DNA from 2 places in the Streptomyces sp. NPDC087906 genome. Region 1 is predicted to be linked to the other one. Evidence: predicted binding sites of a transcription regulator. Region 1 holds the regulator's gene; the other holds the start of a gene.
What was found. Region 1 encodes HspR, which represses chaperone genes until heat shock. Its sites were predicted from a motif close to TTGAGNNNNNNNNNCTCAA; they were not measured.
Positions count from the first base shown of each region.

Region 2: the regulator HspR is predicted to act here: its motif matches at 1,588-1,606, upstream of lon (endopeptidase La).

Region 1 covers NZ_JBVJLC010000001.1:426,649-430,052, forward strand. The annotation lists gene grpE (nucleotide exchange factor GrpE) at 1-419, shown strand, start outside; gene dnaJ (molecular chaperone DnaJ) at 465-1,655, shown strand; gene ACZ63I_RS01850 (heat shock protein transcriptional repressor HspR) at 1,660-2,130, shown strand; gene ACZ63I_RS01855 (helix-turn-helix transcriptional regulator) at 2,188-3,165, opposite strand; gene ACZ63I_RS01860 (helix-turn-helix transcriptional regulator) at 3,303-3,404, opposite strand, start outside.
Region 2 covers NZ_JBVJLC010000008.1:163,916-167,319, forward strand. The annotation lists gene ACZ63I_RS23895 (GNAT family N-acetyltransferase) at 69-269, opposite strand; gene ACZ63I_RS23900 (YfbM family protein) at 460-963, opposite strand; gene ACZ63I_RS23905 (DUF4259 domain-containing protein) at 998-1,426, opposite strand; gene lon (endopeptidase La) at 1,629-3,404, shown strand, end outside.

The DNA.
Region 1 (3,404 bases):
ACCGGATCCAGGTCAAGGAGATCGCCGTCGCGAATCTGCTGACCGAACTCCTCCCCGTGCTCGACGACATCGGCCGGGCGCGTGACCACGACGAACTCGTCGGCGGCTTCAAGTCCGTCGGTGAGTCGCTGGAGAACGTGGCGGCCAAGCTCGGACTGCAGACGTTCGGCAAGGAGGGCGAGCCCTTCGACCCGACGATCCACGAGGCGCTGATGCACTCGTATGCGCCGGATGTCACGGAGACGACGTGCGTCGCGATCCTGCAGCCTGGGTACCGGTTCGGCGAGCGGACCATCAGGCCCGCGCGGGTCGCGGTGGCCGAGCCCCAGCCGGGGGCCCAGCCGAAGGCGGCCGACGAGCAGGGCAACCCGGCCGGTGACGTCGACAGCAAGGAGAGCGGTGGCCCGGACGAGGGCTGACGCGGTAGTGACAGCAGTGACAGGCGGAGAGGAGGGACGTCGGGAATGAGCACGAAGGACTTCGTGGAGAAGGACTACTACAAGGTTCTCGGCGTCCCCAAGGACGCCACAGAGGCCGAGATCAAGAAGGCGTACCGGAAGCTCGCCCGCGAGTTCCACCCGGACGCCAACAAGGGCGACGCCAAGGCCGAGGACCGCTTCAAGGAGATCTCCGAGGCCAACGACGTACTGGGCGACGCGAAGCGCCGCAAGGAGTACGACGAGGCGCGCGCCCTGTTCGGCAACGGCGGCTTCCGTCCGGGCCCCGGCGCGGGCGGCGGTTCGTTCAACTTCGACCTGGGGGACCTCTTCGGAGGCGGCCCGCAGGGCGGCGGCGGACAGCAGCCCGGCGGCGCCGGCGGTTTCGGCGGCGGCCTCGGGGACGTGTTCGGCGGTCTGTTCAACAGGGGCGGCGCGGGCACGCGTACGCAGCCGCGCCGCGGCCAGGACATCGAGTCCGAGGTGACGCTCAGCTTCACCGAGGCGGTCGACGGGTCCACGGTCCCGCTGCGGATGTCCAGCCAGGCGCCCTGCAAGGCGTGTTCGGGCACCGGCGACAAGAACGGCACCCCCAGGGTCTGCCCGACCTGTGTCGGCACGGGCCAGGTCTCGCGCGGCACCGGCGGCGGATTCTCGCTGACCGACCCGTGCGTGGACTGCAAGGGCCGCGGGCTCATCGCCCAGGACCCCTGCGAGGTCTGCAAGGGCAGCGGGCGCGCCAAGTCGTCGCGGTCCATCCAGGTCCGCATCCCGGCGGGCGTCAGTGACGGGCAGCGGATCAGGCTGCGCGGCAAGGGCACCCCGGGCGAGCGGGGCGGCCCGGCCGGCGATCTGTACGTGGTCGTGCATGTGCACGCCCACCCGGTGTTCGGCCGCAAGGGCGACAACCTCACCGTCACCGTGCCCGTCACCTTCGCGGAGGCGGCGCTCGGCGGCGAGGTGAAGGTGCCGACCCTGGGCGGTCCCGCAGTGACCCTGAAACTCCCGGCCGGCACCCCCAACGGCCGGACCATGCGCGCCCGCGGCAAGGGCGCGGTACGTAAGGACGGCACGCGCGGCGACCTGCTGGTCACCGTCGAGGTGGTCGTCCCCAAGGACCTCGGCGCGCAGGCACGTGACGCGCTGGAGGCCTATCGGAAGGCGACCGGAGACGAGGACCCGCGGGCGGAGTTGTTCCAGGCCGCGAAGGGAGCATGACGTCATGGACAGGGACGGTCGGCGCAGCCGGCCCTCGGCGTTCACGAGGGCCTACGAACTGACCGAGGAGACGCCGGTGTACGTCATCTCGGTGGCGGCCCAGCTCTCCGGTCTGCACCCGCAGACACTCAGGCAGTACGACCGGCTCGGCCTGGTCTCCCCGGACCGCACGGCGGGCCGGGGCCGGCGTTACTCGGCCCGCGACATCGAACTGCTCCGCCAGGTGCAGCAGTTGTCGCAGGACGAGGGCATCAACCTCGCCGGTATCAAGCGCATCATCGAGCTGGAGAACCAGGTCGCCGCGCTCCAGGCCAGGGTCGCCGAGCTGGCGGCTGCCGTGGACGGCGCCGCTGCCGCGATGCAGCAGCGCGAGGCGCAGGTGCACGCGTCGTACCGCCGGGACCTCGTGCCGTACCAGGACGTGCAGTCGGCGTCGGCGCTGGTGGTGTGGCGCCCGAAGCGGGCCACGGACTGAGCCGCCGCCCGGACAAGCGAACGGCTACTGGACTGGGCCCCGCCACCACGGCGGGGCTCAGTCCAGTTCGCGTTCCTCGCACGTCGCCCACCAGTGGGTGAGCTGGTAGACCGTACGGAAGCCCAACCGCCCCCGCAGGTCCGTCAGATGGGCGTTGACCGTACGGGCGCTGTAGCCCAGGGTCTTGGCGATCTGCTGCTGGTCGTGGCCCGCGCACAGTTCGCGCAGGATGGCGCGCTGGAGCTGCGTGCTGACCACGGGGGCGCCGGACGGCGCGGGTGCCAGCCACTCGTCGGCCCGTACCCACTGCTGCTCGAAGACATCGGCGAGGAAGGCGCAGACGGCGGGGTCCCGCACCTGCCAGGCCCCTTCGGCGGCCGGGCGGCCCTCCAGCCGGTCCACCAGGAAGGCCAGTCTGCGGTCGAAGATGATCATCAGCAGGAACGGGCTGGCCAGCGTGCGGAACTGGCCGCCCTTCGGCCGCAGCGTCCTGACCCGCTCGTGGACGGCCGGGTTGGTCTTGTTGCTCGCGCGGTAGAGCGTGCGGACCGACACGCCGCGCTCCAGCAGCTCGGTGTCCCGGCCCTCCGCCAAGGCCAGAGAACGGCGCGTACGGGGCCCCGGCTGGGCGCAGAGCATTTCCTCCCGCGCGCTGTCGCAGGCGGCAGCTATGGACCGGTTGACGGCGTCCTTGCCCTCCACGAAGAGCGCGCCGGGCGAAGGAGCGGCACCGGGGCGGGCTGCGGCGTGGCGTGCGCGCAAGTCGTCCACGGCGGAGTGCAGTTCGGCGACGAGTCCGACGGAGTGGGTCAGGGCGTCCCGTACGGATCCGCGCAGCCGGTGCTCCACGTTGTCCAGGTCCAGCACGCTGACGAGGCCGCTCGCCGGGTCCGTACGGGCGATTCCGCGGCTGTGCAGGGCCGCGAGGCCCTCGGTGTCGGGCGGTACGTTCTCACCGGCCGCCAGGCGCGCGTACAACTCCCGTGCCGCGAGGGGCAGCAGGCTGTCTCGCGCGGGCTCGGCTTCTCGCGCCATCCGCCGTTGTCCCCACCTTCCAAAACCGGAACTTCTGACGTGCGAAGCGTCCGCCGTCTTGCCGTCGGGTCGCCGGTCGTGAAGCGTAGCTCCACGTGAAACGGGTCAGCCCCCGGTGGCACCCGCCGGCACCCCCCTCAGTTCTTCTCGTCAAGGATCCCCGACTGCGCTATCAGGAAACCGAGTTGTGCGCGGCTGCCGCTGCCGAGCGAGGCCGCGAGCTTCGCGATGTGCGCACG
Region 2 (3,404 bases), on a different contig from region 1:
AATGTCTCGCCGAAACAGGTATGGCCGAGTCACACCCGGCGCTCGGCGGGGGCGTACGGCGGGGGTGATCAGGCGACCCGCAGGACGCCGGTGACCGGGCCGTGCAGCCGCCATCCGAGCGCGCTGTACAGGGCGCGTCCTTCGGTCGTGCCGGCGAGGATCCCGGTGGTGGCGCCGGCGTCGGCAGCCGCCGTTTCGAGGGTGCGCATCACGAGCCGGCCGAGGCCCTTTCTGCGATGTCCCGCGTCCGTCTCGACCTGGTCGACCACGGCACTCTCCCCGGCCAGCCCGACCTGCCCCCGCGCGGCCGGCTCTGGCAGAACTTGCCGCAGTACGTGCCCCGGCTGTCCGACGTCGATGCGACAGCCCCGGGGTTGCTCGACGGGAGTCGCTGTGGAACGGGAGACGGCCGCGGGCCCGGCCACTCGCGGCGCCGGTGTCCGGTCGTGGCGGCGGCCGTCAGTCCAGCCAGATGACCATGGCGTCCCCTGCGTGGGCCGCTGCCTGGAAGAACCGAGCCAACGCCTGGTAGTGGCTGGTCACGGAGTCGAGCGCCTCTCCGCGCTCCCAGACGATCGTGGGGTAGATGTCGGCCTTGGCGAGGTCCGCCGGACCCACACCTTCGACGAGCGTCTCGTGAGGGGTGGCGGCGAGTGCCGTGGCCGCGACGCTGACGCGTTCCGGGCTGAGAAAGCGGGGCGGCCCGTAGCCCCAGTCCGCAGCATCCGGTATCTGTTCCTCGCCGTGAATGATGTCGACGGGGAAGTCCACGCGGCGCAGCAGGAAGTCGAGCGCGTGCCACATCTTGTCGACGTCGTGGCAGCGCGCTTCGGACGATTCTGGTCTTGCTTCCGCCTCCGCCTCGATGAATTCATAGACGAACTCCTGCGCCCGGTCGGGGTCCTGGAGGGCCCGGTCGAGCTCGGCAGCGGTCAGGCGGGCGTACTCGCCGATGATGCTCATGGCCGGATGCTAAGGGCGGCCACTGACAGGCAGGTCAGGACAGGCGGAGCTGTTCGCCCGCCGGATCCGGCGCGAGTGCGGTCCGCAGCCGGTCGATGCCCGCCCGCCAGGGGCCGGCCTCCGCCTCCTCTTCCCACAGCTCAAGGAGTTCCGACGGCTCGCTCGCGACGCGATCGAGGCTCCGGAGGGCGAGGGCGCGCAGCCCGGTGAGGTCGGGGAGAGGCTTCTCCGGTCCGTAGTGAGAGTGCGCGGGCTCCCCGCCGGGACACTGCGCGGCGACCAGGGCCGCCGCCGCGACGGCCTCGTCGGCGACGTCCGCGTCGAGGTAGTCGGCGGTGTCGGCGACCCGGGTGAGCGCGTCCCTGACCAGCTCCTGGCGCGCGTCGGGGGCGGTGTCGTCGAGCTTGCCGCACCAGTCGGCGGCGGTGTCGTTGTCGAACGGGCCGATGTCCCAGGTGCCCATGTGTTCCTCCTGATCACGATGGCGTGCGGGCATCGTGGCAGGCACCACTGACAGTGGCGTCCGGCGCCGGACATCAGCGCCGTGACGAGGGGATTCGCGGGGTCGGACCGCTATCGCTCAGAGCGAACGGCCGTTGGGGAACATTGGCGGGCTCACTTGCATTGAGTCCACATAGCTCAACCTAACTGCCGAAGGGGAGATCATGGCCTCCATTTCCACCCCGCTCACGCTTCCCGTGCTGCCGCTCGACGACGAGGTCGTGCTGCCCGGCATGGTGGTTCCGCTCGACCTGTCCGACGCCGAGGTCCGCGCCGCCGTGGAGGCCGCTCAGGCCGCCGCGCGTTCGGGTGGGGCCGGTGCCGGGAAGCCTCAGGTGCTGCTGGTGCCACGGATCGACGGGTCGTACGCCGCGACCGGTGTGCTCGGCACCGTCGAGCAGGTGGGCCGGCTGTCCGACGGGGATCCCGGTGCGCTGATCCGCGGCAGAGGCCGCGTACAGATCGGCTCCGGTACGAGCGGACCCGGCGCCGCCCTCTGGGTCGAGGGCATCGCCGTCGACGAAGTGACCCCCGACCCGCTGCCCGGCTCGGTCACCGAACTGATCAAGGAATACAAGGCGCTCGCCACCGACTGGCTGAAGAAGCGCGGCGCCTGGCAGGTCGTGGACCGCGTCCAGCAGATCGACGGCGTGTCCGCGCTCGCCGACAACGCCGGTTACTCGCCCTTCCTGTCCACCGCCCAGAAGGTGGAGCTGCTGGAGACCACCGACCCGGTGGCCCGGCTGAAGCTCGCCATCAGCCAGCTCCGCGAGCACCTCGCCGAGCAGGACGTCGCCGAGTCCATCGCCAAGGACGTCCAGGAAGGCGTCGACAAGCAGCAGCGCGACTTCCTGCTGCGCCGCCAGCTCGAAGCCGTGCGCAAGGAACTGCGCGAGCTGAACGGCGAGGGCGACGAGGACGAGTCGGACGACTACCGCACCCGCGTCGAGGCCGCCGATCTCCCGGAGAAGGTGCGCGAAGCCGCGCTGAAGGAGGTCGAGAAGCTGGAGCGCTCGTCGGACCAGAGCCCCGAGGGCTCCTGGATCCGCACCTGGCTGGACACCGTCCTCGAACTGCCGTGGAACGAGCGCACCGAGGACGCGTACGACATCCAGGGCGCCAAGACGATCCTCGACGCCGAGCACGCGGGCCTGGAGGACGTCAAGGAGCGCATCACCGAATACCTGGCGGTGCGCAAGCGCAGGGCCGACCGCGGGCTCGGTGTGGTCGGCGGCCGGCGCGGCGGCGCCGTCCTGGCCCTCGTCGGGCCGCCCGGTGTCGGAAAAACCTCGCTCGGGGAATCCGTCGCGCACTCCATGGGACGCAAGTTCGTCCGGGTCGCGCTCGGCGGTGTCCGGGACGAGGCGGAGATCCGAGGGCACCGGCGCACCTACGTCGGCGCGCTGCCCGGCCGTATCGTCCGGGCGATCAAGGAGGCCGGTTCGATGAACCCGGTCGTCCTGCTGGACGAGATCGACAAGGTCGGCTCGGACTACCGCGGCGACCCGGCCGCCGCCCTGCTCGAAGTCCTGGACCCGGCGCAGAACCACACGTTCCGCGACCACTACCTGGAGGTCGAGCTGGACCTGTCCGACGTGGTGTTCCTCGCCACCGCCAACGTCCTAGAAGCCATCCCCGAGGCCCTGCTCGACCGGATGGAGCTGGTCAGGCTCGACGGTTACACCGAGGACGAGAAGGTCGTCATCGCCCGCGACCACCTGCTGCCCCGGCAGTTGGAGCGCGCGGGCCTGGAGACCGGCGAGGTCACCCTGGAGGACGGCGCCCTGCGCAAGCTGGCGGGCGAGTACACCCGCGAGGCGGGCGTACGGAACCTGGAGCGCGGCATCGCGCGGCTGCTCCGCAAGGTGGCGGCCCAGCACGAACTCGGCGAGCGCGAGCTGCCGTTCAGTGTCGGACCCGACGACCTGCGCGGCCTGATC